2 regions of the Bacillus sp. JZ105 genome follow, and region 2 is predicted to be linked to the other one. Evidence: predicted binding sites of a transcription regulator. Region 2 holds the regulator's gene; the other holds the start of a gene.
The links. The regulator LexA, encoded in region 2, represses DNA repair genes until DNA is damaged. The targets are predictions, from matches to a motif close to CGAACATATGTTCG.
Positions count from the first base shown of each region.

Region 1: the regulator LexA is predicted to act here: its motif matches at 4,215-4,228, upstream of M1D81_RS05745 (YolD-like family protein).

Region 1 is NZ_CP096387.1:1,156,249-1,162,293, reverse strand. It holds gene M1D81_RS05760 (competence protein CoiA) at 182-1,342, opposite strand; gene cls (cardiolipin synthase) at 1,505-3,025, opposite strand; gene mecA (adaptor protein MecA) at 3,113-3,778, opposite strand; gene M1D81_RS05745 (YolD-like family protein) at 4,256-4,591, shown strand; gene M1D81_RS05740 (hypothetical protein) at 4,621-5,205, opposite strand; gene M1D81_RS05735 (hypothetical protein) at 5,321-5,470, shown strand; partial or broken gene M1D81_RS05730 (peptidoglycan-binding domain-containing protein) at 5,521-5,844, opposite strand; gene M1D81_RS05725 (TerC family protein) at 6,002-6,045, shown strand, end outside.
Region 2 is NZ_CP096387.1:1,780,974-1,787,018, forward strand. It holds gene M1D81_RS09010 (bifunctional cytochrome P450/NADPH--P450 reductase) at 1-612, shown strand, start outside; gene M1D81_RS09015 (trypsin-like serine peptidase) at 807-1,715, shown strand; gene M1D81_RS09020 (NucA/NucB deoxyribonuclease domain-containing protein) at 1,971-2,351, shown strand; gene M1D81_RS09025 (STAS domain-containing protein) at 2,491-3,339, shown strand; gene M1D81_RS09030 (IseA DL-endopeptidase inhibitor family protein) at 3,372-3,914, opposite strand; gene M1D81_RS09035 (hypothetical protein) at 4,209-4,655, shown strand; gene lexA (transcriptional repressor LexA) at 4,701-5,321, opposite strand; gene yneA (cell division suppressor protein YneA) at 5,480-5,791, shown strand; gene M1D81_RS09050 (YneB family resolvase-like protein) at 5,809-6,045, shown strand, end outside.

The DNA of each region.
Region 1 (6,045 bases), 620 kb from region 2:
ACCTTTCGGAAAGTGAAAGAAATTGGTGTTGTATTTATCTTCTTTGTTTTGAACTATATTTGTCAAATCATATGCAGAAATAAATACCAAACAGACTAAAAAAATGAGAAAAAAGCGTTTCTTTTGATTCAATAGCAGCACCACCTTTTTCTTATCATGATCAAAGTGGTTATGAAACATGCTAATGAAATAAGAAAGCATCTCGTTTTAACACTTCATCTAGTGTTCGTATAGGCATTTGATTCGACGATACTTCATAATTACCCTCTTTCGTCATATGTAAAAACCCTTGTCTTACAAGCGCATTTACATATGCAGTGACCACCTCTTTTATTTCTTCTCTTGAAACATCGCCATATCGGAGTTTCACTTCTTTCATTTGCACACATCGATTGATTTCCATCATTAGCTGCTGAATTGTCACTCTTCCGCTTCCTTTTTTCCTCATCATCCAATCATAGAGACACCCCTGCCAAACATACACGGGACTTGTAAAAATATACGCTTCTTGCACTGGAATAAATAATTCAGTTGGCAAAAAAGGGAATGCTGTTTGATGATGCTCATAAAAAATATCTCTCAAACGTTTGCTTTCATTTGATAAAATGCGAGGAGGACGCAACCTAAATTGCTGTATACATTTAATCCATTGTTGGTTTACTTGACGCTTGCTTGAAGGCGGAGATAGAAGTGCCGGAATTTCGCGGTATGCTGCAGGTGGTCTGACAGTCATTGCCGCACAAATTTTTGTTGGTTGAAACACGAGGAATTGATCAAGATGGATGAATCTATTCTGGATCGGGCAGAAAAAAATCAAGCGCCTTTCCTCTGATTCCCTTAAAATTCCCCAATGAATGGAGGAGAAAGAAAAAAGCTGTGCAGATTTTCGGTTTAAACGATTTGCCCCTATCATCCATATGGGAAAGAGCCCTGCCTCGCGGAGACCTGCTGTTCTTCTGCGAAGCTCTTGCCGGGAAATATTTGCACATTGAAATTCGATTGCATAGGTTTCATTTCCTATAGAGACGGTCACATCAGGACGCTGATGAATCTTTGACATATACTTTTCCAGCGCCGGTTTATGTCCAAGCCGCTTCAGCCAATTCATAATAGCTTCCTTTCCCGCCTGATGATAAGCCGTTTCGCTTGAGGCTAACGGACATGCTGTCAGCTGTTTATGCGCAAAATGATAGACACGATGCTCCCCTAGCTTTAATTGCACCTCCTCCCTGCACTCAGGACAATAAAATTTGCACGTCGTTCTTACATGCTCCAGACGGCTTTTCGATAGATGATGTGTCATTCGGATAAGCTTACCGTTTTCCATAATTGCTGCATTCATTCAGTTCGCCCCTCGCTCTTTGATGACCGTATTATAGCTTGTTTGTCTATAAGGAAGCGAAAAGGCAAAATGAATTTTTACTGTGTCAAAAGATGATTTTAATGATCTTTTCTTCAGTAAAATCAAAAATCCCCCTTATAGAAAAGGGGGAAAATACAATCTTTATAAAAGTGGTGATAATAATCTTGCTGTTGATTCAAACAGTCTGACCCCCAGGGGTCTCTTTGCAAACTCTTCTGGAACAATTTCATGTGACTGCTCTAAATCACCTAAGAAATCGTTGACGAGCTTCTCGGTGCTTTTGGTTTTATAGAGGAAGGCATTCACTTCAAAGTTCAAATGAAAGCTTCTCATATCCATGTTTGCCGTTCCTATCGAAGCCAGCTCGCTATCCACAATAATAAATTTACTATGCATAAAGCCTTGATCATACTCGTACACCTTTGCCCCTGCGTCAAGAAGCTCCGGGAAGTATGAACGAGACGCATGGAAAACAATCCGTTTATCTGGATTCTTAGGAGCAATAATCCGTACATCTACTCCGCTCAATGCGGCAATTTTCAATGCGGACAAAATATCATCATCCGGCACAAAATACGGTGAAGCGATCCAGATGGACTTTTTGGCGGAGATGATCATGGAGAAAAAGAGATTTTTAATGACCTCCCACTGCTTGTCAGGCCCGCCAGCAATCATTTGTACACCTTCTGTTGTAATCTCAAGGTGGCTGAAATCTTTGAAATAGTCCACACCTGAGCATCTTTCATTCGTCATATAATACCAATCCTGCATGAAAATCTGCTGGAGGTCACGAACAGCTTCGCCCTTAATCATCAAATGAGTATCACGCCAGAATCCATATTGTCTGCTTCTGCCCATGTATTCGTCTCCAATGTTAAGCCCGCCGACAAAACCCACTTCCCCATCAATTACGACAATTTTTCTATGATTTCGGAAGTTGATTTTATTATTTAAAAGTGGGAGCCTTACTGGTAAAAACGGAACGATCTGAACGCCAGCCTTTTCTAGGTCAGCAATATATTGACGGGAGAGATTTAAGCTTCCTACATCGTCATATAAAAAGCGGACAATGACGCCATTTTTCGCTTTTTCAATGAGAATGTCCTTTAATTCTCGGCCAAGGTCATCGTGGCGGAGAATGTAATATTCTAAATGAATGTGATGTGTTGCTTTTTTAATCTCTTCAAAAATATGAGAGAATGTTTCTTCACCATTGGTTAAGACTTTAGAGGACGTGCGATATGTAATAGGAGTATGTCCTAGTCTGTGGGCCAGCTTAAATAAGAGCTGCTGATGATCACCCATATGCGTCATTTTTTCAATCGCTTCTCTATGAATACTTTCATCTTCCTGGATTAACTTCTCGTCCAATACCGCCTTCTTTTCAAACAGCCGGCGCTTTTTGATATTCCGTCCAAAGAAAATGTAGAACAAAAAGCCGAATAACGGAAAGCTGCCAAGCAGGACTAGCCATGTAATCGTTTGAGACGGATTCCGGTTCTCCAAGAAAATAACAAATCCGATGAAAATAATCGATAAAGTAAATAGAACACTGACAAAACTTAATACACTTACCGCTAAATCACCGACAATCAATTGGATGATTAAATAAGCACCTATCGTAATGATTAGAAAAAATAGAACTTTGACTACATTTCTCATTTCATTTTTCTCCTTGCCGATCTCTTTATTTACCTATTCATTCAGATAAAAAAGTCGATTCCTCTATAGAAATCGACTTTTTGTGAGTTACGAGAAGTGCTGTTGAATCGTTTCAAGGGCATTCCCTTCGATAATCAGCTGACCGTATTCTTTCAGTCTGTAGATGCTGACCACTGATTCATGAGCATATTCAAGCAAAATGCTGAGCTTATTCTCCACTTGCTCATCTGACAAATCCTCGTGGAAGTCAACATATAGATAATAACGGTTTTCAAACGAATATAAACTTGTGGTAAAATCCTGCATATTTAATTGAGAAAGTGCAATCAAATCTTCAAAGTCATCCATTTTCAACACGAATTGAAGTTGAAGTTTTTTGTCCTTCTCATTATGGTCTTCTTGATCTTGCTCTTCTTTATGAAAATCATCAAGCAGTGCGTCTAAGCTTTCTTCATCTGTATGATCTTTTTTATCTTCTGGAATCGGCAATTCGAGCTTTTGTCCATCTTTAGAAAGTTGGGCTTTTGTCACGACAATTTCAAGACCTTTATCAAGTGCCTGTACTTGAATCCAAAGCGGTCCCTCAACTGCAAATTCTTCTTCTTCGTGCACTTCGTCCATTACTTCCCAAAACAGCTCTTCACTGCGCTCACGATTATACCAAATCTCTTCACGGTCAAATCCGCGATCTTCAATATCACCGTAGGAAATATAAAATTTTACTGTATGTTCATTTATTCTTTCGATTTCCATTTTGCCAACCTTCCCTTCTATATAAGATGTTGAAGGGACATACAAGCTCCCAATTAATAGTACTTTACTACACTTTACCCGTTCCGTCTACATGTTAACCGTTTAAAGAATTGAGGTATTGCTTCGTACTGTCTATTTTATGATATATATTGTTTTCGTGCAATTTTAAGACCTTTCTTTTCCTTAAGAAAGCAACAAATTAAATTATCTTTCAACATCATGATTGATCATACATTTTCGCATTTGAACGCAACTTTTGTTATTTTCGTGTTATTTTTTCAGAAAAGATAACAAAATAACAAAAAAGAACTGCCTTTCACAAGACAGTCGCAATTGTGAGTAATATAAGAAGAAGAATCATTGAAATATACGAATTTTTATAATCCCGTTTCCGCGGGTAAACCGTATACTCTTATTATACACCACATTTAGACGCCGAACAAATATTCGGTTATAATCTCTAATGAGGTGTATGAAATGTGGAATGAGGAAAAAGATCAAAATCGCTGGAAGATGAAATTCATCTTACCAGAACATAACGAGGCTTTAAGACAGTTGCATCTTGCAAAGCATAAGATTGAACGGCCATCATTAAGCCCAGAACAAATTGAAGAATTTGAGTATACAATAGCAACTGCTATGAGCGAAGACTCGGCTCTGAATTTCGAGCTATTTGATGATGGGTTTGTTCGAGAGGTATCGGGACGAGTTGTATACGTTGATCACATAAAGAAACTGTTTCATGTAAAAGATAACCGTTCGGATACAAACTTAATAAAATTTGCAGATATACTAAATGTAAAGACAAATTAAAAAGCCCCTCCAAACGGAAGGGCTTTTAATCAGCCGATTACAGTGCTATCTTGTACACCATAGCCATCAATTTGTATACGCCAAATGACGTCACCTTTATAAATCTTACTTGACACCTTGTTAACTTCTCCAGTCCAAGTGAAAACATTTCTTGAACCTTTTTGTGCTTTGTAAGTTTTTGAACCGTAATCACTGCTTCCATCTGTAACAGCCGCAGTGAAATACTCAGTTGATTTGTATTTCACTTTTTTGTCTCTGCATTTTTCGTAAATAATATTTGTTTTTAATGTCATAACAGTTGTTCCACCATAGTAAAAAATAGCTCTAACAGCTTTCCCACTTGTACCACAGAAACTATCTGCTTTTGTGCTAATAGGACTGGTGTCTTCCACAGTTGTAACCACTTTTACACCATTACTGTATGTCTTTTCGGTTTTACCTTCAAATTCAGTCGATGGAATCTCAGTAGTCATTACCTCTTCAGTAATCAGATTACTTAAAAAAGGTACTTCTTCTTTTTGTGTTTCTTTCTGAGCTGCAAAACTAGACGATGGAGTGGCTAAACCTAAAATCAAAACAACGGCAGACAATAACATAAAGATTTTGGTTTTCATTTTGTTTCTCCTTCCGTTTTACATTTAAATACATAGCAAGTATAATCATACATAAATAGATATGTAAATGTGTACAATGAGTTTTAAGGAAAAATTAAGGAAGGTGGTTTTAGTAATGAATATAGAGGCAGATTTAATGCGGACTATTGCACCACTTATCGGTTTGGTATCTCTTGGAATCACACTTCTTACTTTTGGAGCTTTTGTTTTTTTAGGATCAAACATAGTGAAGAAGGTTTTCAGAAAAACGTCTTCTGAAAAATAATCATCAAAAAAGCCCCTGATCATAAAAGTCAGGGGCTTTACTTTGTTCATTCACTTTTTCAGCGCCTTTTCTAATGCCGTTTTCGTCTTCGGTCCATATATGCCGTCAGCAGCAAGTCCATGCATGAGCTGGAACCGCTTGACTGCATCCGCTGTTTTCGGTCCGTAATAGCCGTCAACCCCATTGTTTTTTGCCCCTTTATCCGGGTAGTAATACGCAGCTGCTAGGGCTTCCTGAACGGCTTTTACGCCTGACCCTTTTGTAAGAGGCTTTGTTACCTTTAAAATGCCAGAAGGCAGGTTGTATGTCTTTTTAGCAGGCTTGGAAGCTGTTTTTTTGGATGGTGCTGGTGTTGCCTTCGTTGGTTTTGTAATTGTTTGCTTTACTGTACCAGCTAAAACCGCCTTATGATAAAACATGAATAAAAGAAATAAAAACGCATTTTTTGCAGAGAAAACTTGCAGAAACATATATTTGAATTGTCTTCATATATTGGTTGTACGAGCTCTATTAGGACAAGAGGTGAAATGGATGGAAACAGAGTGGATCGTATCCTTACTGATGATTATTGGCAT
Region 2 (6,045 bases):
ATCACAGTAGCAGTTGTAAAAGGCAAAGCGTGGAGCGGCCACGGAGAATATGCCGGAGTCGCATCAACCTATTTATGTGATCTAAAAGAAGGAGAAGAAGTAGCCTGCTTCCTGCATGAAGCGCAGGCTGGATTCCAGCTCCCTCCTTCATCAGAAGTACCAATGATTATGATCGGACCAGGTACAGGAATTGCTCCATTTAGAGGATTTGTTCAGGCAAGAGAAGTGTGGCAGAAGGAAGGGAAGCAGCTAGGCGAAGCCCACTTATATTTTGGCTGCCGTCACCCTCAAGAAGATGACCTATATTTTGATGAAATGCAGCTTGCAGCGCAAAACGGCATTGTCCATATCCATCGTGCTTATTCTCGTTACGATGAGCAAAAAGTATATGTCCAGCATTTGTTGAAAGAAGACGGGGGCATGCTCATTGAATTGCTTGATCAAGGTGCTTATCTGTACGTGTGCGGAGACGGAAAAGTCATGGCTCCAGATGTAGAAACTACACTGATCGATCTCTATCAAAACGAGAAACAATGCTCGAAGGAAACAGCTGAAAATTGGCTGACAGCCCTTGCAAATGACAATAGATATGTAAAAGATGTGTGGAGCTGACAAGGAGGAAAGACCGCCAATTAGGCGGTTTTTTTCTGTTCTCATAGAAATAGATCGATAGAATGAAGGTTGGGAAGATACAAAACACCTAATTTCGAAATGAAATATTTTGTAAAAAATAAGAATATTCTCTCATTTACTCCAATATGAAACAATCGTATGATTTTTGATATAGGACATAAAGGAGGAATATGATGAAAAAGGTGAAAATGTTACTCCCTTCTCTTCTCGTTTTTGGTGCTTTAAGTGTGCCTAGTTTTGCCCATGCTGCATCGGATTCAGTACTAACGTCTGATTATGACATGGTGACTTCTAATGGAAAAGTGATTTCTTCAAGTGATTTCCACAATGATACGAAAGCCCCCTCATCCTTTGACAAAGTGGATGATCTTTCTTCTACTGTTGGCGAAAAAGTAAAACCACTATCAAAATATTTAAAAGATTTTCAAACGAAAGTCGTCATTGGAGACGATGGCAGAACCAAAGTAGCAAATACAAGAGTGGCACCATACAATTCGATTGCTTATATTACATTTGGCGGCTCAAGCTGTACGGGAACACTCATTGCTCCTAACAAAATTTTGACAAACGGACACTGCGTGTACAATACGGCATCGAGAAGCTATAGTGAGAAAGGGACTGTATATCCTGGTATGAATGATAGTACTGCGGTGAACGGTTCTGCAAAAATGACTGAGTTCTATGTACCAAGCGGGTATATTAATACTGGTGCAAGCCAATATGACTTTGCCGTGATTAAAACCGATACGAACATTGGCAATACGGTCGGCTACCGATCCATCCGCCAGGTGACAAACTTGACTGGGACAACCATTAAAATCTCAGGATATCCTGGTGATAAAATGAGATCGACTGGTAAGGTGTCACAATGGGAGATGTCAGGTCCTGTGACGAGAGAAGATACGAATCTAGCATACTATACGATTGATACATTCAGCGGAAATTCAGGTTCTGCCATGCTGGATCAGAACCAGCAAATCGTTGGAGTTCATAACGCCGGGTATTCAAACGGAACGATAAATGGCGGGCCGAAAGCGACAGCTGCCTTTGTTGAGTTTATAAACTATGCGAAAGCGCAATAAAAAATAGAGCTTGTTTCCTTCATAGGGGACAAGCTTTTTTTATGAAGTGAATTGATAGGATTCATATGTCTAACCTGAGAGATTTGAGATTGAGAGCCCTCATCATTTTTTTCTCATGTCATCTGCGTACCACTCATACATTAAAATGACACATTTCCTTTCAGTCAAGATGCTTAAGATGGATGAGGAGGTCACGCGCTTTTGAAGATGAAAAGAGGCTGGATCGCTGCTGTCGCCTTATGTTTTGTGATATGGATGGGCACGTTGTTAGGCGGATTTGGAGAGAAGCAGGCAGCAAAAGGGGCTGATCGATATGATCATGTCGTTCAATTTCCAAAGGAAAGGTACCCTGAAACAGGCAGTCATATTCAAGAAGCCATTCGAAAAGGGCATTCAGATGTGTGTACCATTGACCGAAATGGAGCAGATGCCCGCAGGCAAGAATCATTAAAAGGAATTCCGACAAAACCCGGCTTTGACCGGGATGAATGGCCGATGGCGGTTTGTCTTGAGGGAGGAAAAGGCGCAAGTGTACAATATGTCAGCCCATCAGATAATAGGGGAGCAGGCTCATGGGTCGGGCACCAAATCAGCGGGTTTCCTGATGGGAAAAGAATATTATTCATTGTGAAATAAATCGGAAAGAGTCTCCTTAGGGGCTCTTTTGTTTATCCTCAGAGCCTATTCGAGCTAGCAGGGACAAAAGATTCAGTGGTACAATCAATCTATCAGGTACAAAGACTGACAAGAAGAAAATGTGAAGGGACATTTGCTTATGGATAAAAACCGTGCATTATACGATTTTTTTATGCAGCATGCAGAGAAGCTGACTGAAACATGGTATGAATCAATTGAGGACGATGATCCAGAATCCATATATCGTTCAACAGATTCCAGCATCATAGCAGAGCTAAAACGGCAGAATCAAGATTATTACCAGCATTTTATACGAGCTATTATTGAAGATAAGACGTATTTACATACTGAATTTAAAAAATGGTCTGAGGATTTAGCCAGTGACCCAAAGCATTTAAATACACCATTAGATTATGTCGTGAGAGAATACATGTCCAATCAAAGAGTGGTTTTGCATTACTTAAAAGAATTTATCAAACAGCGTCAAAATGACATTGATATTGACCGCATCTTTTATTGGTATGATTTAATTTCCGAAGCGTTTAATATTTCAATCCATGTGTTTATCCAGCAATATGTGAAAAATACAACCGAAAAACTCGTGGCTCAAAGAGATATGATTTACGAATTGAGCTCACCGGTAATTGTTTTAAAAAGCCAGATTGCGTTATTGCCTTTAGTAGGTGACATTGACACAGCGAGAGCAAAAATTATTTTAGAAAATACGCTAAATCAGTGTTCACAAAAAGGTGTTCAGCATTTATGTATTGATCTATCGGGTGTGGTCATGATTGATACAATGGTGGCTCATCAAATCTTTGATCTTGTCACGTCACTTCGGTTGATTGGAGTAGAGACGACCATTTCAGGGATTAGACCAGAAATTGCCCAAACAGCAGTGCAGCTCGGGCTTCCTTTTAATGAATTTCGCACGGCATCATCACTTGCTCACGCGCTGGACCGTTTGACTGAATTTTCTCCAATATAAAAACCAGGCCGATGAAAGGCCTGGTTTTTTATTTAAATGACAGCGTCAATTTGTGTGACTTTCCAATTTTTTTGTACTTTTTCGTACGTAACAGTTCGTTTTACTTTGCGTCCATCAAGTGTTGGGACAGTAAATTCATATGTGCGAACCGTTTGTTTTTTAGAAACAAGTTTAGGTGTGGCTTTTTCCCAATTAAGCATGTTGTCTCCGTCACCGACTGGAACAGCCATTTTGCCTTTATGAACAATGAAATGATAATCTTTTAAACCATGTTTGATGGCATCTTGAGTGAAAACTTGAGATAGGTAGCTGTTTAATTTTTTCTTTGTATCAAATGTTTTAGAAAGATAGTTGTACGTCATATCTTGATAGGTAAAAGATTTTAATTTGACATTTGAATGGTCTTTCATTTTGTAGCCTGACATTGCACTCCAAAAATGTTCTCTTGCATCAAGGGCAATATGTAACGCTTCTTTATTTGTCAAAGAGGCTGATTTCTTCGAAGCGGCCAATGTTGTCGTTTGTAATGAGATCATAAGCATAATAGCAGTTAATAAAACAAATAATTTTTTCAAGGCGATTGCCTCCTTTTCTCAATGAAAACTTCTTATGTTACAAATGTTACAATAATTACAGTGATATTACAAGTATTAAATCTAAATGTTTTTTATTTCTTTTGTTTCTAATTATATAACGTTTGAGGGAGACAAAAAGTTTTCATTTTTTTTATTTTTCTTCTTAATCATTATTTAACCGTTCTAAAGAAGAACGAAACGTCTTTTGGAAAATTTCTATTTAGACGTTTAACACTCTTTTTTATTTAAGACATATACTGTCGTGACGAATGTCTAAAGAAAGGGGTGTTTCGTATGTATCATCCGTATGAAGGTATAGGGAATGGTTACTCGTATGATAGGCAGATGCAGGGATGGCCATCGATTTCTATTCCTCAAATTGGAGGTTTTCCTGGGTTTCCGATTGGAGGAGGTACTTGGCCAGGTCAAGGGTCAGGCGGACAATCGGCACCGCCAGCACCGCCGCAGCATATGATTTCGCAGTATCAGCAAGCACTCTCTCAGCCTCAAAGTATGCAGTCATTTCTATTTGGGCAAGGTGCAGGGGGAGGCCATCAAGCTGTACAATTTGCAGCGGGATGTAATAGAAGATGGACGATTGTGCTTTTGAGAAACGGCCAAGTATTTTTAATGTTCGTTCTTTCTTCACAGCCTTTTGGCCGAACAACTGGCTTTATATGGCCGAACTTTACATTTGGTTCCTTCCCAAGCTCAAGTATTCTTGCCTATTCTTGTGCATAAGAAAAAGCCGGTTCTCATCAGCAGCTGATGAAATACCGGCTTTTTTTAATGAATATTTCGAAATACGCCAATCACTTTACCTAGTATACTCACATTCTGTAAAATAATCGGTTCCATTGATGGGTTTTCTGGCTGTAATCTAAAGTGTGTATCTTCTTTATAAAAACGTTTCACTGTCGCTTCATCTTCCTCTGTCATGGCGACCACAATATCTCCATTGTTAGCGGTGCTTTGCTGGCGCACAATGACATAGTCCTTGTCCAAAATACCTGCATCAATCATACTTTCTCCCATAATTTCAAGCATAAACACTTGTTCGTCTGGTGCAGCAAATGTCTCTGGAAGAGGGAAGTATTCTTCTACATTCTCAACAGCTGTGATAGGCAGGCCTGCCGTTACTTTTCCGATGACTGGAACGTTCATTACAGCACTCTTTGGAATATTCATTTCCTCTTCATCTAGTACTTCGATCGCTCTAGGTTTTGTCGGGTCTCTTCTAATTAAGCCCTTTGTTTCCAGTCTAGCTAAATGTCCATGGACCGTTGAACTGGATGCTAGACCGACAGCTTCTCCAATTTCACGGACGGATGGGGGATAACCCTTGCTTTTTACTTCATCTTTGATGAATTTCAGGATATCGAGTTGTCTTTTTGATAGCTTCGTCATCTTTTGCACCTCAAAACGTCAATTTTAAAGAAATTATAGCATGTTTTTCCTAACAGTACAAACATAGGTTCGAAAAAACGTTTGACAGAAACGTTTGTTCGTATTTATAATGAGAGACAGAAAGAGCGAACGCATATTCTGTTAGGAGAGATGACATTATGAGGTTAAAAGAATCTATTATTTTTATTGGGGTATTCTCATTCATCGTTGGCATATTTCTCTCACTTATTGCAGTCACAAGCCATAATGATTCAAATCAGTATGTTAAAATAGAGGTTCAATCAGGAGATACTCTTTGGGGGTTAGCTGATCAAGTAAACGACAGCAAATCAATCGACAAAAATGCATTTATTGACTGGGTAACAGAACACAATGATCTTGCTTCAACAGAAATCCAGCCTGGAGACATTCTTGTCATACCCGTGAAAAAAGAGCATCCAGTCGTATATCAGCTTGCAACAGTACAGTAGAAAGGTCGATTGAAGACATGAACGCAATCATTTATGCGAGAGTAAGCACTGTGAAAGAAGAGCAGGAAACCTCGCTGAAAAGACAAGAAGAAGAACTGCTGGCTTTAGCTGCCATGCACAAGATGAATGTGGTCAAAGTCATCAAAGAAAAAGCAAGTGGATATGAGCTAGATCGTGATGGCGTGTTTGAAATGCTTGCTGCACTGAAGGAAGAGTCGATCGATGCCGTTCTTATCCAAGATGAAACACGTCTT